3 regions of the Salmonella bongori NCTC 12419 genome follow, and region 3 is predicted to be linked to each of the others. Evidence: predicted binding sites of a transcription regulator. Region 3 holds the regulator's gene; each other region holds the start of a gene.
What was found. The regulator CRP, encoded in region 3, controls carbon source genes, mostly activating them, when cyclic AMP is high. The targets are predictions, from matches to a motif close to ATGTGANNNNNNTCACAT.
Positions count from the first base shown of each region.

Region 1: the regulator CRP is predicted to act here: its motif matches at 3,560-3,577, upstream of cdd (cytidine deaminase).
Region 2: the regulator CRP is predicted to act here: its motif matches at 7,084-7,101, upstream of SBG_RS01680 (beta-galactosidase).

Region 1 is NC_015761.1:2,167,966-2,178,791, forward strand. It holds gene mhbT (3-hydroxybenzoate transporter MhbT) at 1-1,226, opposite strand, end outside; gene SBG_RS10235 (LysR substrate-binding domain-containing protein) at 1,352-2,260, shown strand; gene SBG_RS10240 (CidA/LrgA family protein) at 2,392-2,790, shown strand; gene SBG_RS10245 (CidB/LrgB family autolysis modulator) at 2,787-3,482, shown strand; gene cdd (cytidine deaminase) at 3,636-4,520, shown strand; gene sanA (outer membrane permeability protein SanA) at 4,698-5,417, shown strand; gene SBG_RS10260 (DUF2542 family protein) at 5,414-5,659, shown strand; gene SBG_RS10265 (NAD(P)-dependent oxidoreductase) at 5,864-7,105, shown strand; gene preA (NAD-dependent dihydropyrimidine dehydrogenase subunit PreA) at 7,099-8,334, shown strand; gene mglC (galactose/methyl galactoside ABC transporter permease MglC) at 8,409-9,419, opposite strand; gene mglA (galactose/methyl galactoside ABC transporter ATP-binding protein MglA) at 9,435-10,826, opposite strand, start outside.
Region 2 is NC_015761.1:372,387-383,212, forward strand. It holds gene prpC (bifunctional 2-methylcitrate synthase/citrate synthase) at 1-408, shown strand, start outside; gene SBG_RS01670 (bifunctional 2-methylcitrate dehydratase/aconitate hydratase) at 445-1,896, shown strand; gene prpE (propionate--CoA ligase) at 1,936-3,822, shown strand; gene SBG_RS01680 (beta-galactosidase) at 3,916-6,993, opposite strand; gene SBG_RS01685 (YebC/PmpR family DNA-binding transcriptional regulator) at 7,595-8,311, shown strand; partial or broken gene SBG_RS23005 (LEM-3-like GIY-YIG domain-containing protein) at 8,477-8,887, shown strand; gene SBG_RS01695 (LacI family DNA-binding transcriptional regulator) at 8,945-10,033, opposite strand; gene mmuM (homocysteine S-methyltransferase) at 10,183-10,826, shown strand, end outside.
Region 3 is NC_015761.1:3,343,750-3,354,575, reverse strand. It holds gene nirB (NADPH-nitrite reductase large subunit) at 1-26, opposite strand, end outside; gene tsgA (MFS transporter TsgA) at 372-1,553, opposite strand; gene ppiA (peptidylprolyl isomerase A) at 1,828-2,400, shown strand; gene SBG_RS15990 (YhfG family protein) at 2,508-2,675, shown strand; gene SBG_RS15985 (putative adenosine monophosphate-protein transferase Fic) at 2,665-3,267, shown strand; gene pabA (aminodeoxychorismate synthase component 2) at 3,299-3,862, shown strand; gene argD (bifunctional acetylornithine/succinyldiaminopimelate transaminase) at 3,948-5,165, shown strand; gene SBG_RS15970 (YccS/YhfK family putative transporter) at 5,206-7,302, opposite strand; gene crp (cAMP-activated global transcriptional regulator CRP) at 7,351-7,983, opposite strand; gene SBG_RS15960 (OsmC family protein) at 8,289-8,693, shown strand; gene SBG_RS15955 (phosphoribulokinase) at 8,737-9,606, opposite strand; gene SBG_RS15950 (YheU family protein) at 9,658-9,876, opposite strand; gene SBG_RS15945 (hydrolase) at 9,876-10,826, opposite strand, start outside.

The DNA.
Region 1 (10,826 bases), 1.2 Mb from region 3:
AAAGAGAAATTGAGCGCCATCATCATGCCGCCGGAGAGCGAACCGACAATAGCACCGCAGCGTCCAATAGCGTTCGACCAGCTCACGCCCGTCGCACGGCTTTGGGTTGGGTACAGAGTTGCCGTCAGAGCATTGAGCCCGACCTGGGAACCACTAATACCGATACCGGTACCGAAAATCGCCAGCGCCATCAGCCAGAGGCCATTTTCACTCAGGCCTATCATGACGATACAGACCGCGCCCAGCGCATAGCTCACCGCCAACACCCGGAAAGGATTAAGTCGGTCCATTAATACGCCGAGTAACAGCGCGCCAAGCGTACCGCCTATCTGAAACGCAGCGGTCACCCACGACGCCTGTTGCAAATTGATGCCGCGATGGTTAAGCAGTGTCGGCATCCAACTGGAAAGTAAATAGATAATGAGCAGACTCATAAAGAACACCACCCATAACATCAGGGTAATAACAAGCTGCCGTCCGGCAAAAAGCTGTCGAATACTGCCTTTGGCGACTGCCGCCTTCTCATGCAGAAAAAATTGCGTATCGTGATAGCGCTCGCCGGTGATGGCACTGACCGTCCGGGCGACAACCGCCTGCGGCAATTGGCGGCGTACCTGCCAGCGGGGAGACTCCGGCAGCGCGAACAACAGGCCGAAAAACAGCATTAGAGGCAAAACGCCGCCCAACGCCAGGATGCCGTGCCAGCCAATCAGCGGCACCAGTTGCGCGCTGACAATCCCACCCATTGCCGACCCCAGCGTAAACCCACAGAACATGAGTGTGACCAGAGCGCCGCGTCGGCGAGCGGGCAGATATTCCGACGTCATGGTGATGGTATTCGGCATCGCCCCGCCCAGCCCCAGACCGGTTAAAAAACGCAGTAGTACCAGCGTTTCTATGTCCGGTGAAAAAGCGGACAGCAGGCTCAGGGTGCCAAAGAGCCCCACACAAAGCTCAATGACACGTTTGCGGCCAAAGCGATCCGCCAGCGGCCCGCATAGCAGCGCACCAGCCGTGAGCCCCAACAACCCGGCGCCAAATAGCGGCGCAAGTTCGCTGGCGCTTAACTGCCAGTGGGTTCGAATATCCGGAGCGATGAAGCCAATCGCGGCGGTATCGAAACCGTCGAGCATGACCACCAGAAAACAGCAGATAATAACGCGCCACTGCATTTTGCCGACGGGCGCGGCATCAATCAGGGCTTGTAGTTCGCGTCGTTGAGTCATAGTGAATGCCTCAGTGCAGGGAGGTAGATGTTGTTTTTATGTTTGCTATGTTACGAGTTTGTAGAGCAAGAGATAAAATGTACAATGGCTTTTCAGGCAGAGACATAACCTGGAGGTTATAGCGAATGGCGAACTGGGCGCAGAAATTGAAATTGCATCATCTGCAAACGCTGGTTGCGCTGGGCGAACAAGGCAATTTAACTCACGTCGCCCGGATGATGAATATCTCTCAGCCAGCGCTGTCAAAATGGTTGTCTCAGCTCGAAGATGAGATAGGTATCACACTTTTTGAACGTCACAGTAAAGGGCTCCGCCCCTCAGAAGGGGGGAAATTACTGCTCCAGCATGCCCAGCGTTTAATTAACGATCTGGAACGTTCACAGTATGAAATTGCCCGCTTCAAACAGGGTGGTCTGGTGGGTAGCCTGAAGATCGGCTGTTCGCCGGTGGCGACAGACTGCGTCTCGCAGGCGATTCTCAGCCTGCTTGACGAAATGCCGACATTGCACCTGAATATCGAAGAGAAGGTAATGACGCCCCTGCTACACGATTTGCTTGCCGGCCAGGTGGATGTGGTCGTAGGGCGTGTGGGCGGACGCGCTCTGCAACTACCGCTTAACTATCAGGTGCTCTATACCGAGCCAGTCTGCTTTGTGGCACGCCCACACCACCCGCTGGCTGCACGAGCGCAAATCGCCTGGAGCGATCTGGCCCACTGGCGGTGGATAGTCTGGCCAACCGGCACCCCTATTCGCATTAGTATTGATAACGCGCTCGTCGATAACGGCGTGATGCTGCCGGAAAACACCATTGAATCAGCGTCGATGAACGTCAGCACTAATTTGCTGCAAAGCAGCGATATGATCTCTATTCTTTCTCTACGGCTGGCGCAACGCTACGCCAGCCAGGGGCAACTGGCGATTTTAAACTTGCCAAAAATTGAGCAAAAAGGCAGCGTAGGGATGTTCTGGCGTAAGAATGAGACGCCATCTTTGGCTCTGAGTCGCTTTCTCTATTTTTTAGCCCAGGTTTAACGCCGTCGACCCAGGACATTGCCCGATGTTCCTGCTGTCTATACCCACTATGCTAAGAATTCATGATGTGATCGGTAGCACGTTTTAACGTTTAATTGTATGATGAATCCATCTCATCAAGGGCTTGAAACATGAGTAAGTCACTGAATATTATCTGGCAATATATACGCGCTTTTGTATTGATCTATGCCTGTCTGTATGCAGGCATTTTCATTGCATCACTGCTTCCTATCACTATTCCCGGCAGCATTATCGGGATGTTAATTCTGTTTGTTTTGCTGGCGCTGCAAATTCTGCCAGCCAAATGGGTTAACCCCGGCTGTTATGTGCTAATTCGATATATGGCGCTACTGTTTGTGCCGATTGGCGTCGGCGTTATGCAATATTTTGATTTACTGCGTGCGCAATTTGGCCCGGTGGTAGTTTCTTGCGCTATCAGTACGCTGATCGTTTTTGTGGTCGTGAGCTGGAGTTCACACCTGATACACGGTGAGCGTAATGTGATTGGGCAGAAAGGAGCGAAAAAATGATGTCATATATCTGGTGGTCGTTACCGCTAACGCTGGCGGTCTTCTTCGCCGCCCGCAAACTGGCGGCACATTTTAAAATGCCGTTGCTGAACCCGCTGTTGGTGGCAATGGTTGTCATTATCCCTTTTCTGCTGCTGACCGGTATCCCCTACGACCACTACTTCAAAGGCAGCGAAGTACTTAACGATCTGTTGCAACCGGCGGTAGTGGCGCTGGCCTACCCGCTTTATGAGCAGCTACACCAGATTCGCGCACGCTGGAAATCCATTATTAGCATCTGTTTTGTCGGTAGCATGGTCGCGATGGTTACGGGAACCTCCGTCGCATTGCTGATGGGCGCAACGCCTGAAATCGCGGCATCGGTACTGCCTAAATCCGTGACTACGCCTATTGCGATGGCGGTGGGCGGCAGTATCGGCGGCATCCCTGCCATCAGTGCAGTCTGCGTGATTTTTGTCGGTATTCTTGGCGCGGTGTTTGGCCACACGCTGTTAAACGCGATGCGCATCCGTACCAAAGCGGCGCGCGGACTGGCAATGGGAACCGCTTCACATGCGCTCGGTACTGCGCGCTGCGCCGAACTGGATTACCAGGAAGGTGCATTTAGCTCACTGGCTCTGGTGATCTGCGGCATCATCACCTCGCTGGTAGCGCCCTTTTTGTTTCCGCTCATTCTGGCGGTAATGCGCTAACGACGGGACAAAAGACCGGGTTAAAATTTGCGATGTGTCGCGCATTTTTCATTTAAGTTTCACAAGTTGCATAAACAATGAGATATAAATCACATATTGTGCCCTGACAGGCCCGTAAACTACGATTCCATTACATTGTTATGAGGCATCGCCATGCATCCACGTTTTCAAACTGCTTTTGCCCAACTTGCGGATAATTTGCAATCAGCACTGGCCCCTATTCTGGCGGATCACCATTTTCCCGCTATGCTGACCGCAGAGCAGGTCTCGACGCTTAAAAACGCGACGGGGCTGGACGAAAACGCGCTGGCTTTCGCACTGTTACCGCTGGCGGCGGCCTGCGCCCGTACCGATTTGTCCCACTTTAACGTCGGTGCGGTTGCGCGTGGCGTCAGTGGCAACTGGTATTTCGGCGCGAATATGGAGTTCCTGGGCGCCACCATGCAGCAAACCGTTCATGCTGAACAAAGCGCGATTAGCCACGCCTGGCTACGCGGCGAAAAAGAGCTCGCCGCCGTCACCGTCAACTATACGCCCTGCGGCCACTGCCGCCAGTTTATGAACGAGCTGAACAGCGGTCTGGATCTGCGCATTCATCTGCCGGGCCGCGAACCGCATACGCTACGCGATTATCTGCCCGACGCTTTCGGACCTAAAGATCTGGAAATCAAAACGCTGCTGATGGACGAGCAGGATCACGGCTTCGCGTTAACCGGAGATACGTTAACGCAAGCGGCAATTACCGCGGCCAACAAAAGCCATATGCCTTATAGCCAGTCGCCGAGCGGCGTGGCGCTGGAATGCAAAGATGGCCGTATTTTCACCGGCAGCTATGCGGAAAACGCCGCCTTTAACCCTACGCTTCCCCCGCTGCAAGGCGCGCTAAACCTTCTGAGCCTTAATGGTTATGACTATGTCGATATTCAGCGTGCGATTCTGGCGGAAAAAGGCGACGCGACATTAATTCAATGGGATGCCACCGCGGCGACGCTGAAAGCATTAGGCTGCCATAATATTGATCGCGTACTTCTTGGCTAAGCTAATCTGCCGGATAGCGACGCTCTGGCGTCTTATCCGGCCTGATATCGCCTTATTCTCTCTCATACTCAAAGGAAAGTATGCTGAAAATCTCCGCAATCAGACGGCGCTTTCTTGCGCTACGTCTTCGGGTACAGTAGCCTGATTGCACTTTCATCCTGGTATCGAGTTTCCTGCATGTTAAAGCGCGTGTTCTACAGCCTGTTAGTCCTGATCGGCTTGCTGCTGTTGACGGTGCTCGGCCTCGATCGGTGGATGAGCTGGAAAACAGCGCCCTATATCTATGACGAATTACAGGATCTCCCCTACCGCCAGGTGGGGGTGGTGCTGGGAACGGCCAAATACTATCGCAAGGGTGTGATTAATCAGTATTACCGCTACCGTATTCAGGGCGCGTTAAATGCATACAATAGCGGCAAAGTTAATTACCTGCTGCTAAGCGGTGATAACGCCCTGCAAAGCTATAACGAACCAATGACCATGCGCAAAGACCTGATCGCAGCGGGCGTCGATCCTGCGGATATTGTGCTTGATTACGCGGGGTTTCGTACGCTTGATTCGATTGTGCGTACCCGCAAGGTTTTTGATACTAACGACTTTATTATTATCACCCAGAAATTCCACTGCGAACGCGCCTTATTCATTGCTCTGCATATGGGGATTCAGGCGCAGTGTTATGCAGTCCCTTCGCCCAAAAATATGTTGACGGTGCGCCTGCGTGAATTTGGCGCCCGGTTTAGCGCGCTGGCGGATCTCTATATTTTTAAGCGCGAACCCCGTTTTTTGGGCCCGCTGGTGCCGATCCCAACGCAACATCAGGTGCCGGAAGACGCCCAGGGTTATCCGGCAGTGACCCCAGAACAATTACTTGAACTGGAAAAGAAAAAAGGAAAATAAACATGGATGTGCAAACGTTATTTATCGCATTAGCTTTTTTGCTTGCCCCTGTTTTTTGTTTCCGTGAAGCCTGGAAAGGCTGGCGAACCGGCGCAGTAGATAAAATAGTCAAAAATGCGCAAGAACCGGTTTATATCCATCGCCATGCCGATCCCATACAATATTGGATTTATCTTTTTCTTTATGCCGGGTGCGGTTTTTTATTTACGGGAATGATTATTTATTTTATTTTTTATCGTTAATCTATTTATTACCCCTTTAAAATTGAGAATAATTATTATTATGATATAAGGAACAAATGCTGTTTTGCATTCTGGTTTCATTTTTTTGTGAATTCTTTCACAGAATACCCTTCTTTCAATGCTTAGGCTGGTTATAGATTTTGGATCATAAAAACGCGTTATTTGCGTTTCGCCTTAATTTATTCAAGCATTAAGGAAGATTATATGCCGCAACAAAATTATCTGGATGAACTCACGCCTGGTTTTACGCCATTACTGGCAATAAAAGAGGCTTCACGTTGTTTATTATGTCACGATGCGCCCTGTAGTCAGGATTGCCCGGCACAAACCGATCCGGGGAAATTTATTCGTTCTATTTACTTTCGCAATTTTAAAGGCGCAGCGGAAACTATCCGGGAAAATAACGCGCTTGGCGCCGTCTGCGCCAGAGTCTGTCCCACGGAAAAATTATGCCAGCGCGGGTGTACACGTTCCGGGATAGATAAACCTATTGATATTGCACGCCTGCAACGTTTTATTACCGATTTTGAACAGCAGACTGCCATGCAGATTTATCAGCCCGGGAGTAAAACACGCGGAAAAGTCGCGATTATTGGCGCAGGTCCGGCAGGTTTGCAGGCAAGCGTGACACTCACGCATTTAGGCTATGACGTCACCATTTACGAAAAACAACCGCAACCCGGCGGATGGCTGCGTCACGGCATCCCGGCATTTCGTCTGCCGCAAAGCGTTCTCGATCAGGAAATTGCCCGCATTGTAGGGATGGGTGTCAATATTAAATGCAATTGTGACGTGGGCGAGTCGCTATCGCTTGAGCAACTCAAAGCCGAATATCGCGCCGTGCTGATGACCGTCGGGATGTCCAGCGGCTCTGATTTACCGTTATTTGAGCAAGCCAGTCACGTAGAGATTGCCGTTGATTTTTTACAGCGCGCCCGTCAGGCCAACGGCAATATTAGCGTTCCGCGTAGCGCATTAATTATTGGCGGCGGCGACGTAGCGATGGATGTCGCCAGTACGTTAAAAATTCTCGGCTGTCCTTCCGTCACCTGCGTGGCACGGGAAGAATTAGCCGAATTCCCCGCCAGCGAAAAAGAATTTACCAGTACGCAAGCATTAGGCGTATCGATTATTGATGGTTTTACGCCTGTCGTCGTCAGCGGAAATAAAGTGACCTTCCACCATGTACGCCATTCAGGAGAACTGACGCTGGAAGCGGAAAATATTATTTTGGCCGTGGGGCAGCACGCGCGACTGGATACCTTTGCGGAGATAAAAGCGCAGCATAATATTATCGACACGCACAATTATCAAACCGACGACCCGGCGATCTTTGCCGCTGGCGATATTGTTAAAGGCGATAAGACCGTCGTTTATGCGGTAAAAACAGGAAAAGAAGCCGCTCAGGCTATTCACCATTATTTAGAGGAGGCCTGCTCATGTTAACAAAAGATTTGTCTGTTACCTTTTGCGGCGTTAAGTTTCCCAATCCATTTTGTCTTTCTTCTTCTCCGGTAGGCAATTGTTATGAGATGTGCGCCAAAGCCTATGATACCGGCTGGGGCGGGATCGTTTTTAAAACCATTGGTTTTTTTATTGCCAACGAAGTCTCTCCACGTTTTGATCACCTGACGAAAGAAGATACCGGTTTTATTGGTTTCAAAAACATGGAGCAAATTGCTGAGCATCCGCTGGAAGAGAATCTGGCCGCCATTCGACGGCTAAAACAGGATTATCCGGATAAGGTGCTGATTGCTTCCATCATGGGGGAAAATGAGCAACAGTGGCAGGAACTGGCGCGTCTGGTTGAAGAAGCCGGTGCGGATATGATTGAGTGTAACTTCTCTTGCCCGCAGATGACCTCGCACGCCATGGGAAGCGATGTAGGGCAAAGCCCGGAACTGGTTGAAAAATACTGCCGCGCCGTAAAACGCGGTTCATCTTTGCCAATGCTGGCGAAGATGACGCCGAATATTGGCGATATGTGCGAAGTCGCGCTGGCCGCCAAACGCGGCGGAGCCGACGGTATCGCCACCATCAACACCGTGAAATCCATTACTAACATCGACCTGAACCGCAAAATCGGGATGCCTGTGGTTAACGGTAAATCCAGCATCTCCGGTTATTCAGGAAAAGCGGTGAAACCCATTGCGTTGCGTTTTATCCAGCAGTTGCGGATGCACCCTGAACTGCGCGATTTCCCGATTAGCGGTATCGGCGGCATTGAGACCTGGGAAGACGCTGCCGAATTTCTGCTGCTGGGCGCGGCGACCCTACAGGTGACGACAGGCATTATGCAATACGGTTACCGCATTGTAGAAGATATGGCGAGCGGCCTCAGCCACTATCTGGCCGATCAGGGTTTTGCCTCATTACAAGAGATGATCGGGCTGGCGAATGGCAATATTATCCCGGCGGAAGACCTGGATCGCAGCTATATCGTCTATCCGCAGATTAATCAGGAGAAATGCGTCGGCTGCGGACGTTGCTATATCTCCTGCTATGACGGCGGTCATCAGGCGATGGAGTGGGATGAACACAGCCGCACGCCGCATTGCAATACGGAAAAATGCGTCGGTTGTCTGCTGTGCGGTCATGTCTGCCCGGTCTCCTGTATTGATTTAGGCGAGGTCAAATTTAAAAGAGGCGAAAAAGAACACGCGTTAACGCTGTAGCTCACGGTATAAAGCCCGGCGCGCAGTCTCGCTGCGCCGGGTTGTCTGATAAGCAAGGCAATACGTCTGGAGAACTACTTTTTACGCGCGTATTTCAGCGAATCCAGCGCCACGGCGAAAATGATAATTCCGCCTTTGATAATGTACTGCCAGTACGGGTTTACCCCGATATAGGTCAGACCATAGTTAATGACGGTAAAAATAATGACGCCGGTCACCACGCCAAAGACAGTGCCTACCCCACCGCTGAACGACACGCCGCCGACGACGCACGCGGCAATCGCATCCAGCTCATACATAAAGCCGAGGTTGTTCGTTGCAGAACCAATACGCCCCGCTTCCAGTAAGCCGCCGAAGGCGTAAAACACACCGGAGAGCGCGTAAATCATCAGTAGGTTCAGCGCCACGTTGACTCCGGATACTTTTGCCGCCTCCGGGTTACCGCCAATAGCAAAAATATTTTTACCAAAGCGAGTCTTATTCCACAGTACCCAGACAAACGCCACCGCTATCAGGGCGTAAAAGGTGATGTAAGAGAGCCGAAAACTCCCCAGCGCCACAAATCCCTGCGCAAAGGTGGAGAAGCCGCTGTCAAAGCCGGAAATAGGCGAAGCGCCGACAAAATCATAGTAAAGGGAGTTGATCCCGTAAACGATAATCATCGTACCCAGGGTGGTAATAAACGGCGTTACATTCAGATAAGCAATGATAATGCCATTCACCAGACCAATTACCGCGCCAATCGCACAGACAATCAGGATGACCACCGCAATTGGCATAGTCGCCATTTCCGGAAATACTTTATTGGCATTTTCCATGGATTGTAGCAGCGTTGCCGCCACAACCGCCGCCAGCCCCACCTGACGTCCTGCCGACAGGTCTGTCCCCTGGGTGACGATGAGCCCCGCTACGCCTAATGCAATAATGATACGCACTGAAGATTGCGTCAGAATATTACTTAAATTCAGCAAACTTAAAAAAGTCGGGTCCTGGAAAATAATAATCGCCAGCAAAACTAAAAGCACGACGTAAATGCCGCCCTCTTTCAGCCAGGTAAGGAAACTTTTCTTATTTAACGCACTCATAAGGAGCCCCTGATCTTAAAGGTGCAAAGAAGCAAGACGCAAAATTTCGTTTTGCGTTGTTGTTTTAGTATCGACAATACCGGAAACGAGACCATTGCTCATTACCAGGATACGATCGGTAATCCCTAACAGTTCCGGCATTTCAGAAGAGATAATGATGATCCCTTTGCCTTTTTTCGCCAGTTCCGCAATAAGCTGATAGATTTCAAATTTTGCACCGACGTCAATACCGCGTGTCGGCTCATCCAGCATTAATATTTCCGGCTGCGTTAATAGCCATCGTCCAATGATCACCTTTTGCTGATTGCCGCCAGAAAGCGAACCAATTTGCGTGCGATGTCCCGGCGTTTTTACCCGCATGGAATCAATAACCCATTGGGTATCGCTTTTCATTCGGGAATTATCCAGTAATCCCACTTTATTTTTATAATTGCGGATATTCGAAATTAAGGAGTTAAAACCGATGTCAAGATAGGCGTAAATCCCGGTAGAACGTCGCTCTTCGGTCACCAGCGCAAAACCGTGGTTAATTGCTTCATTCGCATTGTGATTATTAATTTTCTTGCCATGTAAAGTGATTGTCCCGGACGACTTTTCACGGATACCGAATAACGTTTCGACGATATCGGTACGCTTTGCTCCAACCAGACCAGCAATACCCAGAATTTCTCCTTTGTGCAGATCAAAGGAGACATCGCGAATGGAAGGCTGGCGCAGCGAGGTCAGGTTACGCACTGTCAGAATCACGTCGCCCGGCTTATTTTCTTTATCCGGAAAACGCTGGTTCAGGGAACGTCCGACCATCATCGCAATGATCTTATCCATATCCAGCCCTTCCAGCGGCTGGGTGGCAATCCACTGACCGTCGCGCAAAATAGTAATTTCATCGCACAATTGAAAAATTTCTTCCATTTTATGCGAGATATAAACAATACCGCAGCCGCGTTCTTTCAGCTTGCGAATAATTGTAAACAGATGATTAACCTCTTTCTCGGTTAATGATGAGGTTGGTTCATCCATAATAACGATTTTGGCATTATAGGAAAACGCCTTCGCAATTTCTATCATCTGCATTTGCGAAACGGATAACGTTCCTACGCGCGCGCGTGGGTCAATATCGATATCCAGTTCATCAAATATCGCTTTGGTATCCTGGTACATTTTATCCTGATCGACAAACATACCTTTGGTAGGATAACGCCCCAGCCACATGTTATCCATGACCGAACGTTGTAATACCAGGTTTAACTCCTGGTGTACCATCGAAATCCCATTCTCCAGCGCTTCTTTCGCCGAATGGAAGTCCACTTCTTTTCCCTGAAATACAATGCTGCCGGAGTCTTTTTGATAAATACCGAAAAGACATTTTAATAATGTTGATTTACCTGCGCCGTTTTCACCCATTAA
Region 2 (10,826 bases), 1.5 Mb from region 3:
GCAGAAGCCGATATCCGTAAACGTATCGCCAATAAAGAAGTGGTGATTGGTTTTGGTCATCCGGTATACACCATCGCCGATCCGCGCCATCAGGTGATTAAGCGGGTAGCGAAGCAGCTTTCACAGGAGGGCGGTTCGCTGAAGATGTACAACATTGCCGATCGGCTGGAGACGGTAATGTGGGACAGCAAAAAGATGTTCCCTAATCTCGACTGGTTCTCGGCGGTCTCCTACAACATGATGGGCGTTCCCACCGAAATGTTTACCCCGCTGTTTGTGATTGCCCGCGTTACAGGTTGGGCGGCGCACATCATCGAGCAACGACAGGACAACAAAATTATCCGTCCTTCCGCCAATTATATTGGCCCGGAAGATCGCGCCTTTACGCCGCTGGAACAGCGTCAGTAAACCCTTACCTCTAACGATAAAAAGGAGTTGCACCCTATGTCCGCACCTGTTTCGAACGTCCGCCCTGAATTTGACCGTGAAATTGTTGATATTGTTGATTATGTGATGAAGTACAACATCACCTCAAAAGTGGCTTATGACACCGCGCACTACTGTCTGCTTGATACCCTGGGCTGTGGGCTGGAAGCGCTGGAATATCCGGCCTGTAAAAAATTGATGGGGCCTATCGTGCCAGGTACCGTGGTGCCGAACGGTGTACGTGTACCGGGCACTCAGTTCCAGCTCGATCCGGTGCAGGCGGCATTTAATATTGGCGCGATGATCCGCTGGCTCGACTTTAACGATACCTGGCTTGCCGCTGAGTGGGGACACCCTTCCGATAACCTCGGCGGTATTCTGGCGACCGCCGACTGGTTGTCGCGCAACGCCGTCGCCGCCGGTAAAGCGCCGCTGACCATGCAGCAGGTGCTGACCGGGATGATCAAAGCCCACGAAATCCAGGGCTGTATCGCGCTGGAAAACTCGTTTAACCGCGTGGGTCTCGATCACGTTTTGCTGGTGAAAGTGGCTTCCACGGCTGTAGTGGCTGAAATGCTCGGCCTGACCCGCGATGAAATTCTCAACGCCGTATCGCTGGCGTGGGTGGATGGGCAGTCGCTGCGTACCTATCGCCATGCGCCAAACACCGGTACGCGCAAATCCTGGGCGGCAGGCGATGCCACTTCACGCGCGGTGCGTCTGGCGCTGATGGCGAAAACTGGCGAGATGGGCTATCCCTCGGCGTTGACCGCCAAAACCTGGGGCTTTTATGACGTCTCGTTCAAAGGCGAAAAATTCCGTTTCCAGCGCCCGTACGGCTCCTACGTGATGGAAAACGTGCTGTTCAAAATCTCCTTCCCGGCGGAGTTCCATTCGCAGACCGCCGTTGAAGCAGCGATGACGCTGTATGAGCAGATGCAGGCGGCTGGAAAAACGGCGGCGGATATCGAAAAAGTAACGATTCGCACCCATGAAGCCTGTATACGCATCATTGATAAAAAAGGCCCGCTGAATAATCCGGCTGACCGCGATCACTGTATTCAGTATATGGTGGCGATCCCACTGCTGTTCGGACGCTTAACGGCGGCGGATTATGAGGATGGCGTGGCGCAGGATAAACGTATTGACGCGCTGCGTGAAAAAACGCATTGCTTTGAAGACCCGGCGTTTACCACTGATTATCATGACCCGGAAAAACGTTCGATTGCCAACGCCATTAGTCTTGAATTTACTGACGGTACCCGTTTTGACGAGGTGGTTGTCGAGTACCCGATCGGCCACGCGCGTCGTCGCGGCGACGGCATTCCAAAACTTATCGAAAAATTTAAAATCAATCTGGCGCGCCAGTTCCCACCCCGCCAGCAACAACGCATCCTGGATGTCTCCCTGGACAGAACGCGCCTGGAGCAGATGCCGGTTAATGAGTATCTCGACTTGTACGTCATCTAGAACCTGTCTCATTAGGCGTAAGTTCTACAGGAGAGCATTATGTCTTTTAGCGAATTTTATCAGCGTTCGATTAACGAACCGGAGCAGTTCTGGGCTGAACAGGCCCGGCGTATCGACTGGCAGCAGCCGTTTACGCAGACGCTGGACTACAGCAACCCGCCGTTTGCCCGCTGGTTTTGCGGCGGCACCACTAATCTGTGCCATAACGCGATTGACCGCTGGCTGGATACCCAGCCGGATGCGCTGGCGCTGATTGCGGTTTCCTCTGAGACCGAAGAAGAACGTACCTTCACCTTTCGTCAACTGTATGACGAGGTGAATGTCGTGGCCTCTATGCTGCTGTCACTGGGCGTGCGGCGTGGCGATCGGGTACTGGTGTATATGCCGATGATTGCCGAGGCGCACATCACATTACTGGCCTGCGCGCGCATTGGCGCGATCCATTCAGTGGTGTTTGGTGGTTTTGCCTCGCACAGTGTAGCCGCGCGCATCGACGATGCCAGACCGGTGCTGATTGTCTCGGCGGACGCCGGAGCGCGAGGTGGGAAGGTCATTCCCTATAAAAAGCTTCTTGATGAGGCGGTCGATCAGGCACAGCATCAGCCGAAGCATGTACTGCTGGTGGATCGGGGGCTGGCGAAAATGGCGCGGGTTGCCGGGCGCGATGTGGATTTTGCGACCCTGCGCGAACACCATGCCGGGGCGCGTGTGCCAGTGGCCTGGCTTGAATCTAATGAAAGTTCCTGCATTCTTTATACCTCCGGCACTACCGGCAAACCGAAAGGCGTTCAGCGTGACGTTGGTGGCTACGCCGTGGCGCTGGCGACATCGATGGACACCCTCTTTGGCGGCAAAGCGGGCGGCGTCTTTTTCTGCGCTTCGGATATCGGTTGGGTAGTGGGGCACTCTTATATTGTGTATGCGCCGCTGCTGGCGGGTATGGCGACCATCGTTTATGAAGGATTGCCGACGTATCCGGACTGCGGCGTATGGTGGAAAATTGTCGAGAAATATCGGGTGAGCCGGATGTTTTCAGCGCCAACCGCCATTCGTGTGCTGAAGAAATTTCCCACCGCGCAGATACGCAATCATGATCTCTCCTCGCTGGAAGTTCTCTATCTGGCAGGCGAGCCGCTCGACGAGCCAACGGCAGCCTGGGTTAGCGGAACACTGGGTGTGCCGGTGATCGACAATTACTGGCAGACCGAATCCGGCTGGCCGATTATGGCGCTGGCGCGCACGCTTGATGACAGACCATCGCGTTTGGGCAGTCCCGGCGTGCCGATGTACGGCTATAATGTTCAACTGCTCAACGAGGTGACCGGTGAACCCTGTGGTGCGAACGAAAAGGGAATGGTGGTTATTGAAGGGCCGCTGCCGCCGGGCTGCATTCAGACCATCTGGGGCGATGACGCACGCTTTGTGAATACCTACTGGTCACTGTTTACTCGTCAGGTGTATGCCACCTTTGACTGGGGGATCCGCGACGCCGACGGCTATTATTTTATCCTTGGGCGCACGGATGATGTGATCAACGTCGCCGGACATCGTCTCGGCACCCGTGAGATAGAGGAGAGCATCTCCAGCTATCCCAACGTTGCGGAAGTGGCGGTGGTAGGGGTAAAAGACGCGCTGAAAGGGCAGGTAGCGGTAGCCTTCGTGATCCCGAAACAGAGTGACAGTCTGGAAGACCGCGAAGTGGCGCATTCGGAAGAGAAGGCGATTATGGCGCTGGTCGATAGTCAGATCGGCAACTTTGGCCGCCCGGCGCACGTGTGGTTTGTCTCGCAGCTACCAAAAACCCGATCCGGGAAGATGCTCAGACGAACGATCCAGGCGATCTGCGAGGGCCGGGATCCAGGCGATCTGACGACCATTGACGATCCGACGTCGTTGCAACAAATTCGCCAGGTCATTGAGGAGTAACGTTGCAACATGCCTGGTGGCGCTTCGTTTACCGGGCCTGCGTCCGTTCCCGTACCAGTGGCCGGATCAGCCGCAGCGCCATCCGGCATCGGTTCAGTACCAGCTTAACTGGTAATGGTAGCGTCCGGCGCTGAGCACATATTCCGCCGATACCGACGGGCTCCATGAGTCATCGCCCCCCACACCCATGTGGAAACCGTCAATATTGAGCCACGTTCCTGCTTCCGGTTGTAGCAGGTGACGATGGCGGGTTTCCATCAACTGCTGCTGGCTAAAGCGACTGATGTTGAACTGAAAATCCCCCCGCCAGCGGTGCGGGCCATAGTTCAGCTCGCGAGTGGCGCAGCGCAGGCCATTTTCGCTCGGGAAGACGTACGGCGTATACATTTCCTCAAGCGGTAGCTCCCAGCGATCGAAACAGGCAGCGCTGAGTCTGTCCGGGTAGCTTTCATGGGGGCCAAGTCCCAACCAGTTCACCCGATCCGCCACCGCTACCAACTGGCAGTTCAGACCGATACGCGCAGGCGGCGGTGTGCCGTAGTTAACGTCAACATCGACCGTAATTTGCATCTCGCCATTACCATCGATGCGGTACGTTTTCCGGCTGATAAACAGCGGGTTACCCTCATACTGCCACACATGGACGGTGGTAATCAGTACCGCGCTTGCCAGCGCGTCGGCATCACATTGCAGTAAGCTGGCTTCTGCCTGATAATGACCTGCGGCCTTCCAGCGCTCAACCCAGGCGGTGGGATCGATGCGCGTGGCCTCGCTGACACCGATATCGTTATCCAGCGGCGCGCGGGTAAACTGGTCAACGAGCGGCGTCAGCAACTGCTCTTCATCATTTATTCTGTACTGAATCAGAAAACCCAGCTTGCGGCAGAACTGCCAGCGCTTACCGTTGACTTCCACCGTAAAGGCATGATCATCAACGCTTAATTGTGGTGTGGTGTTTGCAGTGGGAGGAAGCTGGATATTAAGTTTTTCCGCCAGTTTCCATTGTTGCCAGGCGCAGATGTGTCCGGCTTGCGACCACGCTGTTGCCTGCGGCTGTTCGACGCGCACGGTTAGCCAAAGCTGGCCCGCGGTCTCCGGCTGCGGAAATTCGGGGAGCGTGATGCGCTGATGCCCTTGTGGAGGAATATCCAGCGTTACTTCGCCACCAGTGACCGGTTTGCCGTTCTGTGCCAGCGACCAGTGCAGACGTTCGTTGTCGCTGTGACGGAACAGATATTCGCTGGTCACTTCAATCTGGCGCCCGGAGCCTGGCAGTAACCGGAACTGGAAAAACTGTTGGGCGTGTTTGGCTTCAAACAGTGCGGGATGTGGGGTACGATCGGCAAAAACCAGCCCGTTCATGCAGAACTGGCGATCGTTCGGCGCATCGCCAAAGTCGCCGCCGTAGGCCGACCATGGTTTGCCATCGGCATCATATTTGATCAGCGATTGGTCGACCCAGTCCCAGACAAAACCACCTTGTAGCCGCGGGTATTGACGAAAGGCCTGCCAGTATTTGGTGAAACCGCCGAGGCTATTCCCCATCGCATGAGCGTATTCACAGAGGATCAGCGGGCGCTGTTCGCCGGGTAATGACAACCATTTCTTGATTGACCACTTCGGTACGGCGGGGAAGGGTTGATCCTGATCGACACGTGCGTACATCGGGCAGACAATATCGGTTGCGGCGGTATCCGCACCGCCACCTTCATATTGCACTGGACGGGAAACGTCTGCGGATTTGAGCCAGCGATAGAGCGCATCATGATTTGCGCCATGGCCGGATTCATTGCCCAGCGACCAGATAATAATGCTCGGATGGTTGCGATCGCGCTGCACCATCCGCGTTACGCGCTGGCTCATGGCCGGTAGCCAGACGGGATCGTCGCTCAGGCGATTCATGGGTGTCATGCCGTGGGTTTCGATATTGGCCTCATCCACCACATACAGACCGTAGCGATCGCACAGCGTGTACCACAGCGGATGGTTCGGGTAGTGCGAACAGCGCACGGCGTTGAAGTTATTCTGCTTCATTAACAGGATATCTTTCAGCATGGTGTCGTAATCCATGACCTGACCCTGCTGTGGGTGATGCTCATGGCGATTCACGCCGCGAATCAAAAGCGGTTTACCGTTCAGCAACAACAGGCCGTTTTCGATACGTACCTGGCGAAAACCAATGTCGCAGGCTTCGGCTTCAATCAGCGTATTGTCGGCGGTGTGTAGCAGCGCAACGGCGCGGTACAGATTCGGCGTTTCGGCGCTCCACAGCCTGGGATGTTCAACCTTCAGGCGCAGCGTTGTACGGTCATGGTACGCGCCGCGTTCATCAATGATATCGCTGCCTAATGGCGCGGTTTTCTTGCCGATTAAGGTTTCGCCATCCCATAGCTGTACCGTCACGTGTAAATTATCGTGCAGATCGCCTGTCGATCTGATTTCCGCATCCACCACCGCCCGGCTGAAATCGTCGTTGAAGTGAGTGTTAATGTGCAGATCGCTGATGTACGTCGAGGGTTTATGCAGCAGGTAAACATCACGGAAAATCCCGCTCATTCGCCACATATCCTGGTCTTCCAGGTAGCTGCCATCACTCCAGCGCAGCACCATCACCGCGAGGCGGTTTTCCCCCTCACGTAAAAAATCACTGAGATCGAATTCCGATGGCAGACGGCTGTCCTGCCCGTAGCCTACCCAGCGTCCGTTGCACCACAAATAGAATGCGGAGTTGATACCATCAAAAATGATCCGCGTTTTCCCATCCTGTAATTCATCGTTATTAATATTAAATGTGAGCGAATAACATCCCGTGGGGTTTTCTGCCGGAACGAACGGTGGATTAACCGGAAACGGATAGGTAATGTTAGAGTAAATCGGCGCGTCATAGCCGTACATCTGCCAGTTCGATGGTACGGTAATGGTATCCGCGTGTTGCAGGTCATGCAGACGCCACGCCTCCGGAACGGCTTCGGGCGAGGCGAACCAATTAAATTTCCATTGGCCGTTCAGGCTACGACGTCGGGATGATGGTTCGTCGTGGCGTGCGTCATCAGCATGACGCCAGCTATAAAAAGGTGGGTGTGAGGCCAGCCGGTTGAGTTGTGTTACGCCAGGATTCTCCCAGTCACGCCTGGATAATACTGAAGAGAGAAAATCACGCTCCTGATTCATTCCGTATCCTTAAGTGAGTTGTTATTCGCTCACAATTTTTATTGAAAATACGGCGATAACGGAAACAGTGTAAAGCCAGGGATGTGCGTTAAGTGATGTCACTCACATTAATTATTGCGTGGGGAAAGGTGGGGGGCATTATGCTGAAGTTCAGGCTATATGAAGCGGAGCTGGCAGGAGGCTATTGCGATGGGCTGGAGCAGTCGTGAACGTTTTAGATAAAAGGCGAAGGCGGCGCTTTGCTTGAATGGAATGATAACTTCCAGAATCTGACCTCGACAATGATCTGCAGCGCTCTGTCAGTAGTGCGGCGGCAATTTTATGGATAGGTGTTTTTGCCTGGATAATCACTTTTATTTTTCCTGTCTTGGGTATTATTGCTGCGCTTCAATTATTAAGAATAAAAAAGGTTCAGAAGAAAATATTGGAATAGCTTATACACAATATTAACTATAGGTAAATTTAAAGTAACAATCTGTAAAATGGGTCGTTTTTGTTTCTCATAGACGAGAATTTATACATTATGATATAATATCGCGGAAAAAATGCAGGTTAATAATCTGCCAGTAATGTAAATATCATTTTCCAGGAGACGATTCCAGTGGGACGTAAATGGGCCAATATTGTTGCTAAAAAAACCGCTAAAGACGGTGCAACGTCTAAAGTATATGCAAAATTCGGTGTGGAAATCTATGCGGCTGCTAAGCAAGGCGAACCAGACCCAGAATTAAACACCTCTTTAAAATTTGTTATTGAACGTGCGAAACAAGCGCAGGTTCCAAAGCACGTTATTGATAAAGCCATTGATAAAGCCAAAGGTGGTGGAGATGAAACCTTTGTACAAGGGCGCTATGAAGGCTTTGGACCAAATGGTTCAATGATTATCGCTGAAACGTTGACGTCAAATGTTAACCGTACGATTGCCAATGTTCGCACAATTTTTAATAAAAAAGGCGGCAATATTGGAGCGGCAGGTGCTGTCAGCTATATGTTTGATAATACTGGCGTGATTGTTTTTAAAGGCACAGACCCCGACCATATTTTTGAAGTTTTGCTCGAAGCTGAAGTTGATGTTCGTGATGTAACCGAAGAAGAAGGAAACATCGTTGTTTATACTGAGCCGGCAGATCTTCACAAAGGAATTGCAGCACTAAAAGCAGCTGGAATTACTGAATTCTCAACAACAGAATTAGAAATGATTGCTCAATCAGAAGTTGAACTTTCACCAGAAGATTTAGAAATCTTTGAAGGACTTGTTGATGCCCTTGAAGATGACGATGATGTTCAGAAAGTCTATCACAACGTTGCCAATCTCTGATTGTAAATTAAAGAAATCTGTCGTTATGGCAGATTTTTTTTAACTTATCGATTTGTTATAAAAAAGTTTGTCTGGCCAGATAGATTGATTATAAAAATAGATAAAACGGCTCTCTCCTGAAATAAATCACATTAATTGAAACTTCTGATCTTAATCGGCAGATTTCTGATAGGACGAATAACAATTGATGAGCTCCATCATTTGCTACTAAAAATCGCACCTGAACATGTCGGGCTCGCTTTCCTTCTTAACAGTACATATAAATCAGGCAGGAGCGCACGGGAATGATATGAGTCTACGCGCGGTATTTAGGTAAAAATTCCTGACGATGAGAGGCGTAAGTGCGCCTGTGCAACTTATGGTGGTCTCATCATGGACGTTTACCACATCCCGTGCCGGGTGAAGGCTGGCTTTCAGCAGTATTTTACTCGCGAATTGTCTATTTCCCTGATATGAATCGTATAGCGTTTGTTGGGCATATCGCAGATGAAAGAAATGAGAGCGTTATACGTGGGAAGACTCGGTAAAAAAGAGCGCAGCCATGGCCGTCCCTTTATGAAAGCCGGGATTAGGTAATACTCTTAGCTAAATTTAGCGTCCTAATCAGAGAATCCCACTCCGCTCATGTAGCGTTTATTTGCCTGGTGTTAACCGTGCAACCTGCCGCGCCAGTTGCATGAGCGAGTCGGCGAGCGCTTGTGCAGATGCGCTCCCGGCTGCGGGGCGCTGCACGGTTTGGCGTTCCACCAGCGTGACCGGCAGCAGCGTGTCAGGCTCGCTTATTTCGCCCCGCGAGAGCTGCATAAGCCTGTCGACGCTGCTTTCGCCCAACCGGCGAAAGTCTTGTCGGAGAGTGGTCAGCGGTGGAATGTAGCAGGCGCTGTCTTCGGTATCATCGTAGCCAATCACCGAGATATCCGCGGCGACCCGCAGACCGAACTCGCTAATCGCACGCATGGCGCCCAATGCCATCTGATCGTTGGCGACAAGTATGGCGCTGGGGATCGTACCGCCATTGAGCATTTGCATGGTTTGCTGAAAGCCTGACATCGCGCTCCAGTCGCCTTCCCTCTCAACTAGCGGCTGCAACCGGTACTGCGCCAGATACTTATGCCACCCGGCATGACGCAGGCGGGCTGATACAGAAGAGTGGGGGCCCGCCAGTAAAGCAATTTGGGTATGACCGTGGTGGACCAGATGCTCGACGCCTAAACGCGCGCCGTCATCGTGGGAAAAAATGATACGATTCACCGGCGTCTGGTCAGAGACGTCAAGAAATAGCGCCGGCACCGCGCCGCAGGAGGCCGCTACGGTGACGGCATCAACTTCATCCAGCGGAAAGTTAATAATCAACCCCGTTACGCGCTGAGCGAGCAGGTTGTGTATTGCCGCTTTACAGGCCTCGACCCCTGTCTGTTCAACCATAGCAATCACCACGCTGGCTGTGGACTGGTCGGCGCGGGATTTGATGGCAGCGACAATCTGTGAGGGGGCATGTAGCGCCAGATTGCTGGTGGCGACGCCAATCAGCGGCGATTGCTTTCCAGCCAACTGTTGCGCGACGCGGTTGGGGATGTAATTCAGCGCTGCCATTGCCGTTTCGACTTTCTCGCGTGTTTTGGCCGAAACGTGGCTGGCCTGGTTTACGACGCGTGAGACGGTCTGATAAGAGACGCCTGCATGGGCTGCGACATCGTAGAGCGTTACCGGTTTCACATTCATCCCCTGATTCCAACGTTATCCGGTCGCTATGATGCCACACCGTGAAAGGTTTTTCGCCATTGCGCTGTGGTACGGTTTACCATTTACGACGCTATATTATGGTGTTTACTTCCTTCTCCAGCCAGGAAATCAATATCAGGAGTCATCATATGCCGCAGAATAATCCATTAAGCGCCCTACTCGAAAAGCATGACTTTCTGTTGCTGGATGGCGCGATGGCGACGGAGCTGGAAGCGCGGGGCTGCGATCTCAGCGATAGCCTGTGGTCCGCGAAAGTACTACTTGAGAAACCGGCGTTGATTCGTGATGTCCATCTGGACTATTTTCGGGCCGGGGCGCAGTGTGTGATTACCGCCAGCTATCAGGCGACTCCGGATGGGTTAGCGGCGCGCGGTCTGAGTAAGGCGCAGGCAACATCGCTGATTGGCAAGAGCGTGGAGCTAGCACGCAAGGCGCGCGAAGCGTATCTGGCGGAAAACCCACAGGCGGGCACTTTGCTGATCGCCGGATCGATCGGACCTTATGGCGCATTTCTTGCCGACGGGTCGGAGTACCGTGGCGATTATGCGCGTACGCCGGAACAATTTCAGGCGTTTCACCGCCCGCGCGTGGAGGCGCTACTGGATGCCGGGGCCGATCTGCTGGCCTGTGAAACGTTGCCGAATTTCGTGGAGATTCAGGCGCTGGCAGAACTGTTAACCGCGTACCCGCGCGCCAGGGCGTGGTTCTCGTTCACCCTGCGTGACAGCAAACATCTGAGCGATGGTACACCGTTGCTGGAGGTGACGGCGTG
Region 3 (10,826 bases):
ATAATAGCGAGTCTGACTTTGCTCATTTTTGCCTCGATTTCTTTTCTATTACCGCCTACCTTAACGATTCAGCAACCCCGCTTATTGATGTAAATCAAATTCACCTTTATATACCCCTTAATAGGTATATGGCTGATTTGTCAGGATTTTTATAAGTAGTGGAATTGTCAGGTTTTTCAGGTTTGTGCAAATAACATACAAAACGAAGGGGTTTTGACGAAAAAGTACTACCTCTAAAGATGTTACGATCGACATCAAAGGTAGGAGGGGGAAGCACAGAAAAAGCCGGATGGCGGTTTCGCCTTATCCGGCCCATACTTGTCAACCGTAGGCCGGATAAGACGCATCGTGTCGCCATCCGGCAATCATTATCAATGTGCAGCCGGTGCGCTATGCTGGCGATGACGGGACACAAAGCCCAACGCAAAGCACATCACAAATACCACCGCATACAGGCCGTTAGCGGTGAGGAGCGCCGCCTGCGGGCCGCTATGCGCCACAATCGGTCCGGTGACCACAAAGGTCAGCATGGTACCGATAGTACCGCAGGTCAGAATAAAGTTGACCAGCTTAGGCGAGGCCACTTTTGTTTGCTGTGATCCCAGCGTAATGATGGAGGTATATATCGCGCTGGAGAAGAAACCCAGGGTCAAAATAAACCACGGCATATGCGCCTGAGTACCGGTAATAAACAGATACATCAGCACAGCCGCCATCCCCGCCAGCACCGTCAGGATACGTTGCAGATCAAAAAAGCGTAGGATAAAGCTGAACGCCCACATGCCGAACATATAGGACATCCAGAAATCGCTGACCAGCGCCCCGGCATCATTCAGGCTCATACCGAGACCTTTGGCGTATTCCGGCACCCAGGAGATAAAACCCAGCTGACCGAGGATGTAACACAGCGCGGCGACGGAGAGAAACAACACGCCGATGCCCCATTTTTCTTTGACTGCCGGGGTTTTGCTGGCAGGCGCATGTTTACCCAGTGCCGGGAACTCGCAGCCGAAGCTCAGAATGAAGATGGCCAGATAAACCAGGCCAATGCAGGCATAAACCCAGTACCATTCAATGCTGCGCGCCAGCAGGAAGGCGGCGACCATCGGGAAAATCATCCCCGCCATGCTGAAGAAGGAGTCGGTAAACAGCAGGCGGGAACCACGCTGACGTCCTTCATACAGTTGCGTAATCAGGAAGGTGCCAATCGACATGGTGATCCCGCTCACCAGCCCCAGCACAAACATTGCCGCAGAGAACAGCGCCAGACTATGGCTGAGCATCAGGCCAGCGACGGCCAGGACCATCAGCACAAAGCCAAAGCGCAGTTGCGTTTTCAGCGGGACGATCTCCATCAGCCAGGCATTGAGGAAAATCGAGATCAAAATCCCGGCATTCAGAAAAGTAAAAGTGTTACTCATACTGGAAACAGGCAGGTGAAAATAGTCTGCAATGTTTCCCATCACCATCCCGGTGACAATCACCAGCGCCCCGGTCAGGGCGTAGGAAAGAAAGCTGATCCATGTGAGCTTAATGCGATTGCTGTTAGTCATGTCTGGCCTTGAGTCGAAGTGAAGCGCGTGGAAGGCGCGTTAAGCGGGCAGATTTTAGGCGCTTTAGTGACGCATTTAAATAATTATTAGCAAACGTAGCAATCGTTACATTTTTTAATGTGATTCTGATCACGTTATATTGCGAATGCGTCGTAGCGTTCTGACGTTACATTTGTTTCAGATACGTAAAATTAGGTAAAGGGCTGGCCTGACCCTGGAAGGCTCTTTAGAATCACTTCACTTGCTTTATTTCTGCTCTCGTTAAGGAAATTTCATGCTCAAATCGACTCTGGCGGCTGTCGCAGCTGTTTTCGCGCTCTCTGCTCTTTCTCCCGCAGCGTTGGCGGCAAAAGGTGATCCTCATGTGCTGTTAACCACCTCCGCCGGGAATATTGAGCTGGAACTGAATAGCCAAAAAGCGCCGGTTTCTGTGAAAAACTTTGTCGATTACGTCAACAGCGGTTTCTATAACAACACCACGTTTCATCGTGTAATTCCTGGCTTTATGATTCAGGGCGGCGGTTTTAACGAGCAGATGCAGCAGAAGAAACCGAATCCGCCAATTAAGAATGAAGCTGATAACGGTCTGCGTAATACTCGCGGCACGATTGCGATGGCGCGTACCGCAGATAAAGACAGCGCCACCAGCCAGTTCTTTATTAACGTTGCGGATAATGCCTTTCTTGACCACGGCCAGCGCGACTTTGGCTATGCGGTATTTGGTAAAGTAGTAAAAGGAATGGATGTCGCCGATAAAATCTCGCAGGTGCAGACGCACGATGTCGGGCCTTATCAGAATGTGCCGACAAAACCTATCGTTATCCTTTCCGCAAAAGTCCTGCCGTAAAATATGTCTGTGCGGGTGCGAGTCGCCCGCATTTTCTCCTTGTCTCAGCGTAACCTGAAATTGCTGCTTATACTTGTGGCAAGTACAGGCATATTCAGGGAGGCCAGGTGAAGAAACTTACCGATAAACAAAAGTCACGCTTTTGGGAACAGCGGCGCAATGTTAATTTTCAGCAGAGCCGCCGTCTCGAAGGTGTTGAAAGCCCCTTAGTGACCCTGACCGCCGAAGAAGCGCTGGTGCGTCTTGACGAACTCCGGAGGCACTATGAGCGATAAATTTGGCGCAGGGCGTGATCCGTATCTCTACCCAGGGCTGGATGTGATGCGTAATCGGCTGGGGATTCATCAGGCCCAGCGACTGGCGCAAGCGGCATATGAAATGACTGCGCTGCGCGCCGCCACGATTGAACTGGGACCGCTGGTACGCGGTTTGCCCCATCTGTGCGCGATTCATCGCCAGCTTTATCAGGATATTTTCGACTGGGCAGGGCAACTGCGGGAAATGGATATCTACCAGGGAGATACTCGTTTTTGCCACTTTGCCTATATCGAAAAAGAGGGTAATGCTCTGATGCAGGATCTGGAAGCGGAGGGCTACCTGGTCGGTCTGCCACATGAAAAGTTTGTCGAGCGGCTGGCGCATTACTATTGTGAAATTAACGTACTCCACCCGTTCCGTCTGGGTAGTGGGTTGGCGCAACGCATTTTCTTTGAACAACTGGCGCTCCATGCCGGCTACGCGCTGAGTTGGCAAGGCATTGCAGTTGACACGTGGAGTCAGGCGAACCAAAGCGGCGCGATGGGTGATCTCTCCGCCTTGCAGTCGATTTTTCAGAAAGCGGTAAGCGAAGCGCGCGAAACGGAGTAAAATAGCGCGGTTCTTTTGTTCCGGAGCCGCCATGATCCTGCTTATTGACAACTATGATTCCTTTACATGGAACCTCTACCAGTATTTTTGTGAACTGGGCGCGGAAGTGCAGGTCAGACGCAATGATGCGTTGACGCTGACGCAGATTGACGCCCTGAGTCCGCAAAAAATCGTTATCTCTCCCGGACCCTGTACGCCAGATGAGGCCGGTATCTCTCTGGCGGTAATACGCCATTATGCCGGACGTATTCCGATGCTGGGCGTTTGCCTTGGTCATCAGGCGATAGCGCAGGCCTTTGGCGCGTCGGTGGTGCGGGCAGCGAAAGTGATGCACGGCAAAACATCGCCCATTGCGCATAATGGTCAGGGCGTGTTTCAGGGGGTGCCCAGTCCATTAACTGTGACACGTTACCACTCGCTGATTGTCGATCCTGTTACGCTGCCTGCTTGCTTTGAGATCACGGCCTGGAGCGAAACGCAGGAGATCATGGGGATTCGCCATCGCCAGTGGGATCTGGAAGGCGTACAGTTTCATCCGGAAAGTATTCTTAGCGAACAGGGACACGCGTTACTGGAAAATTTTCTTCAACGTTGATTAATGGTTGTCATTGAGTGATTTTTTATTCATATTTTGTGATTATAATTTCACTGAAATTTCTGCTTAACCGGGTGGTAATAATATGGCAACTGAACAAACGGCTATTACGCGCGCAACTTTTGATGAAGTGATTCTGCCTGTGTATGCACCGGCAGATTTTATTCCGGTCAAGGGTAAAGGCAGCCGCGTATGGGACCAGCAGGGCAAAGAGTATATCGATTTTGCCGGTGGTATTGCGGTAACGGCGCTGGGCCACTGCCATCCGGCATTGGTTGAGGCGCTTAAGTCTCAGGGGGAAACCTTGTGGCATACCAGTAACGTTTTTACTAATGAACCGGCTCTTTGCCTGGGTCGTAAGCTGATTGACACTACTTTTGCCGAGCGCGTACTGTTTATGAACTCCGGCACTGAAGCGAACGAAACCGCTTTTAAGCTGGCGCGTCATTATGCCTGCGTGCGCCATAGCCCGTTCAAAACGAAAATCATTGCCTTCCATAACGCCTTTCATGGCCGTTCCTTGTTTACTGTCTCTGTCGGGGGGCAACCGAAATATTCTGACGGTTTTGGTCCGAAACCCGCCGACATCATTCACGTTCCCTTCAACGATCTTCATGCGGTAGACGCTGTCATGGACGATCATACTTGTGCAGTAGTCGTCGAGCCGATTCAGGGCGAAGGAGGCGTGACCGCCGCAACGCCGGCGTTTCTACAGGGGCTGCGTGAGTTGTGCGATCGTCATCAGGCGTTGTTGGTGTTTGATGAAGTACAGTGCGGAATGGGGCGCACCGGCTCGCTGTTTGCCTATATGCACTATGGCGTCACGCCGGATATCCTCACCAGCGCTAAAGCGTTAGGCGGTGGTTTTCCAGTGAGCGCCATGCTGACCACTCAGGAGATTGCCTCGGCCTTCCATGTCGGTTCCCACGGCTCAACCTATGGCGGAAATCCGTTAGCCTGTGCGGTTGCTGGCGCGGCGTTTGATATTATTAATACACCGGAAGTGCTGAAAGGCGTTCAGGCTAAACGGCAGCGGTTTGTGCAACATTTGCAGGCTCTTGACGAGCAATTTGCTATTTTCAGTGATATTCGCGGTATGGGACTGTTAATTGGCGCGGAACTGAAGACGGAGTATAAAGGCCGGGCTCGTGATTTTCTGTACGCAGGCGCCGAGGCTGGAGTGATGGTGCTCAATGCCGGGCCTGACGTGATACGTATTGCGCCGTCATTGGTGGTGGAAGAAGCGGATATTGATGAAGGGATGCAGCGCTTTGCGCAGGCGGTAGCGAAAGTGGTTGCCTGATTACGAATCGCCGGATGGCGGCGCGAGCATTTTGTCCGACCTACGATTTAAGTGTTGTGCTATCCCGCAACCGGCGGCTTAACCATATTCCGTGATGTGGCCGCTGACGCCAGGCCATTGACGAAATGGTGTGCATGGTGTTCAGATGACCAATGATGCGCTGTAAGTGCTGCTCCAGAGTGCTCAATAAGCCCTGTGACGGCATTTCCGGCGACTCCAGAATATTGACGTCGCCAGAGCTGCCTGGCCCGTCGTACTCCAGTCGCTGCTGGCAACGTTGAATCGCAATCTCGCATGATTCCAGATAGCGCTGCGCCAGATCCGGCGTCAGCATGGTATGCTCCCGCGCCAGCGTCGTCATGGCATTGATATGCTCCACGATAAACTGGCTATGTGTCACCCACAGCTTCATATCCGACAAATAATGGGTGTTGAATCCTGGTTCCTGCATGGCCTGATTTAATGAGTTGAATAATGTATTATGCGCCTGGTTGACCCGCATTCTTTGATAAGCGAGCGGGGTTGCCTGCGGATCATTACTGAGGATCAGCCGGATAGCTTCTTGATCGGCCTCCAGCGCATCATGGGCGTTTTTACGTAATAGCCCGCTTTGCCATTGCGGCCATAGCCAGACCATGCCGCCAAAGGCGATGAGACAGCCAATAAGCGTATCGATAAAGCGCGGCACAATGAACTGCTCGCCGTTTAACGTCAGCAACTGGATGGTGTATACCGCCGTCACCGTAAAGCCAACCGTCGCCCAGCCGTAGTTTTTACGAATAATCAGATAGCTTGCCAGTGTCAGTACCAGCATGACCGTCAGTGTAATGCTTTCGGGAATGTGTAAGTGCAGCGTGACGCCGGCAATCACCAGGCCGACCAGCGTTCCGACTGAACGGTGTAATATACGTACGCGTGTCGCGCCATAACCGTTTTGGGTAACAAACAATACCGTCATCAGGATCCAGTACGGTTTGGGTAGGTGCAACGCGCTCCCCATCAGGCTGGCGATACTCATCATCACACTGATGCGTCCAGCGTTGCGTAGCGCCGGCGATTTAAGCGACAAATAATTTTTTAGCGCCGGAAGCAGCGGCAGGCGACGTTGTTTATCAGCCATCAGATCGCGAGCGTAAAGCGGGCGCTGGGTTCGCAATACGCGGGCAATTCGGCTGAAGTGCCAATAACAGAACTGGCCTACCGGGTTTTCAGGATGTTGATTGGCTATCTTTTCCAGCGCGCCAATCTGTTTTTCCATGGAGAAGCGTGTTGGCAGGCGATGATAAAGGATGTCATCAGCCAGCACACGCAGGCGGGCGGCGACCGTTTGCGCATTCCAGCGAATGACCTCTTCTGCATGGCTACGTTCTACCAGTTTCTGCACCTCCTCCGGTTGATGCAGGCTGACGGAAATGTGTTCCTGCAAATCCATTGCTTCCTGAAAAGCCCGCAACAGGCGCTTGTAATCGTGATTATTGTGCGCCGAAAGCATATGCATTTGTTGGTAACACTGAGTAATCAGATCCACCGCTTTTTGCTGGCGAACCAGCAAGGGAGGTAGCGCTTTTTCCGGGTCAATATGTTGGGTAAGCAGGCTATATTTTGCTTCGCAGTAATCGGCCAGTTCACGATATAACAAACTTAACGACTCGCGTAGCGGCTGTTCGCGCCATAGCCAGAACCACAACCAGTTAAATACGCCATACCATAACGTGCCCAGCGCATAAATAAGCAACGGCTCCCAGACCGGCATGTATCCAGCAAGGCTCAGGGTAAAGATGGCGGCAATCAGTGATGCTGGCAGTAGCCGCGCATGAAGCGGACTAATTTCCGCCGTCACGCCAAGTACCAGCGTGAGCCCGGTCAGAATCAATGGCAGGGGGACAGACTCCGCCAGCAAGAGCTGTGTTGCCAGACTGCATCCGGCGAACAGCGACGCGCCAATAATCAGACGCTTAAAAAAGCGTTTGTGCGGTGTATCCAGGCCTGCAATATTGCAGCAGGCGGGAACAAGAGAAAAGAGTAATCCCAGGTGCAACTGGCCGATTAATAAACCGACAGCCACAGGCAGGCACAGCACCAGCGTTTGCCGTAGTGCGTAATTAATCTCTGGGTGATAAATCAGTCTTCGCCACATCGATGCAAACAAAAATGGCGCATGGTAACACGCGCCATTCTGACGGAATTAACGGGTACCGTAGACGACGATGGTCTTGCCATGTGCGGAGATCAGGTTTTGATCTTCCAGCATCTTCAAAATACGGCCAACGGTTTCGCGGGAACAGCCGACGATCTGACCAATTTCCTGACGGGTGATTTTGATCTGCATCCCGTCCGGGTGCGTCATGGCATCGGGCTGTTTCGCCAGATTCAGCAGCGTCTGCGCGATCCGCCCTGTGACATCGAGGAAGGCGAGGTTACCTACTTTTTCTGAGGTGACTTGTAAGCGACGAGCCATCTGGGAAGAGAGGCGCATCAGAATATCCGGGTTTACCTGGATTAATTGGCGAAATTTTTTGTAGGAAATTTCAGCGACTTCACATGCGGTTTTTGCACGTACCCAGGCGCTGCGTTCCTGGCCTTCTTCAAACAGGCCCAATTCACCAATAAAATCACCCTGATTCAGATAAGAAAGAATCATTTCTTTCCCTTCCTCATCTTTGATCAGCACTGCCACGGAGCCTTTAACGATGTAGTACAGCGTTTCTGCTTTTTCACCCTGGTGAATCAGCGTGCTCTTTGACGGGTACTTATGAATGTGGCAATGAGACAAGAACCATTCAAGAGTCGGGTCTGTTTGCGGTTTGCCAAGCACCATGCGCGGTTATCCTCTGTTATAAGCTGTCTCCAGAGCCAGAAAAGGCACTGTCTCTGGGGTTGCAAAAATATGCTTCCCGCTACCTGGGAAGAGGGCTACGAAAATAGACTGTAGCCTGTAATGTGATGTCCTCTGCATACATGCAGTACGTCAATGTATTACTGTAGCATCTTGTCTGTTTTAGCATAGCTTTCGCCGTGTGTCTCCTGGTGTCTCGCTTCAGCATGACCCAGGTCGCCTTCCATTGCGAGTTTTGTCGTATGCGCGTAATCTTTCAGGAAAATTGAAACATTGGAGTTACGAATATGCAAGCGCGTGTAAAGTGGGTTGAAGGACTAACTTTCCTTGGTGAGTCCTCCTCCGGCCACCAGATTTTAATGGATGGTAACTCCGGTGACAAAGCGCCGAGTCCGATGGAGATGGTCTTGATGGCGGCAGGCGGATGTAGCGCTATTGATGTCGTATCGATCCTGCAGAAGGGCCGTCAGGATGTCACCAACTGCGAAGTGAAGCTGACCTCTGAGCGCCGGGAAGAGGCGCCGAGGCTGTTCACGCATATTAATTTGCATTTCATCGTTACCGGCCGCTCGCTGAAAGAGGCTGCCGTTGCCCGTGCGGTCGATCTTTCCGCCGAAAAATACTGCTCGGTGGCGCTGATGCTGGAAAAAGCAGTCAATATTACCCATTCTTATGAAGTGATTGCGGCGTAATTATCGTTGCCGGATGGCGTTGCGCATCCGGCAAAAACTGACTTTATTCGATTTTTTTGCCTTCCATTAAGCGCTGCACCAGCGGCAACATAATCAGCTCCATCGCCAGTCCCATTTTGCCGCCCGGCACCACTAAGGTATTAATATGAGAAATGAACGAGCCCTGGAGCATCGCCAGCAGCCAGGGGAAATCGATCCCTTCCAGATTACGGAAATGAATCACCACAAAACTTTCATCCAGCGATGGAATGCCTTTTGCGGAGAACGGATTTGACGTGTCGACGGTCGGTACGCGCTGAAAGTTAATATGGGTACGTGAAAACTGCGGCGTAATGTAATTGATGTAGTCGTCCATGGATCGAACCACGGAATCCATCACCGCCTCACGAGAGTGCCCGCGCTCGCTGGTGTCGCGAATCAATTTTTGAATCCACTCCAGGTTGACAATAGGTACTACGCCAACCAGGAGATCAACATGACATGCGACATCATGCTGCGGGGTCACGACGCCGCCGTGCAACCCTTCATAAAACAGGACATCGGTAGGTTCAGGAAGCGGCTGCCAGGGCGTAAACGTGCCGGGAACCTGGTTCCACGGTACGGCTTCATCATAGGTATGCAGGTATTTACGTGACTGGCCTTTTCCCGTCTGCCCGTACTCAATGAAGGTGCGTTCCAGCAGGCTGAAATCATTGGCTTCAGGCCCGAAATAGCTGATATGCCGTCCGGCGTCACGCGCTTTGCGGATCGCCATGTCCATTTCCGGGCGGGTGTAACGATGAAAACTGTCGCCTTCCACCTCGGCGGCATGCAGATTTAACTGCGCGAAAATTTTACGAAACGCGAGGCTGGTGGTGGTGGTCCCCGCGCCGCTTGACCCTGTTACTGCGATCACCGGATGTTTGGCAGACATGGTAACTCCATGATGTAGGTTTAATTATAATGTATTACCGTCAAAGCCGTTTTATTCGCGAAACTGCTTTTTCGGCATAATATTGACCGTTTCATGCAATTCAGACCATACCAGAACGGCCTCGCCAGATTGCAGTTGACGTTTTACATCAGCGACTTTTTGTTCAAGCGAACGTTCATGTTCACCATAATCCGTGCCTTCGCGCAACACAAAGCTTTCAATCAAATTATCCAGAGTGTCAGGGGAGAGTTCCTGCCAGGGAATAATCATTATGACGCCTCCAGATATGTTGTCAGCCAGTCAGGAATTCGGCGTTCCAGCCACATTTCGGGACGCAGCGGTGTACCGCTGATAAATCCCACGTGTCCGCCGTGCTCGGTAAGCTGATACTCCACGTGCGGGGGAAGATCTTCTGTATTCGGGATCACATGATGATCCATGAACGGATCGTCTTTGGCATGAATAATCAGCGTTGGTTTGGCAATCTGGCTAAGCAACGGCATAGCGCTACACTGACGATAGTAGTCGATGGCGTCGGCAAAACCATGAATTTTCGCGGTGATCAAATCGTCAAACTCGCGAATGCGGCGCATTGACTTCAACTGCGCCAGATTTACCGGTAGCGACCCCGGATACGCCGCCAGTTTGCGTGATGCATTAGCTTTTAACAGATTGAGTAAATAGCGTTGATAAACGCGAGAAAACCCTTTTTCCATGTGATAGCTACAGGCCTCAAGCACAAAGGGCGCTGAAACAATTACCGCAGCATCGATGGGAATATCACGGCCTTCTTTCGCCAACAGGCACGCCAGCATATTCCCTCCGAGCGAATAGCCTACGGCGGCTGTCGGAACGGCGCCAAACTCACGCTGCAGCCAACGTAGAAACCAGGCGCCGTCTTCCGTTTCGCCGGAATGGTAGATGCGATTCAGCCGGTTTGGTTCACCGCTACAGCCACGAAAATGCATCACCACGCCCAGCCAGCCGCGTTTCTGCGCCGCCTCAATGAGACCATGAGCATAGGGGCTGTTCAGGCTGCCTTCCAGACCGTGAAAGACGACCAGTCGCGGTTTATGCTTCGCCTGGCCTGGATCTTCACTCCAGGCCAGATCGACAAAGTCGCCGTCCGGTAATTCCAGCCGTTGCCAGTGGGCACTGAACCTCACTTTGCGACGGATCAAACGCGGAAGCATAGTCTGTAAATGGCGATTACGAATACC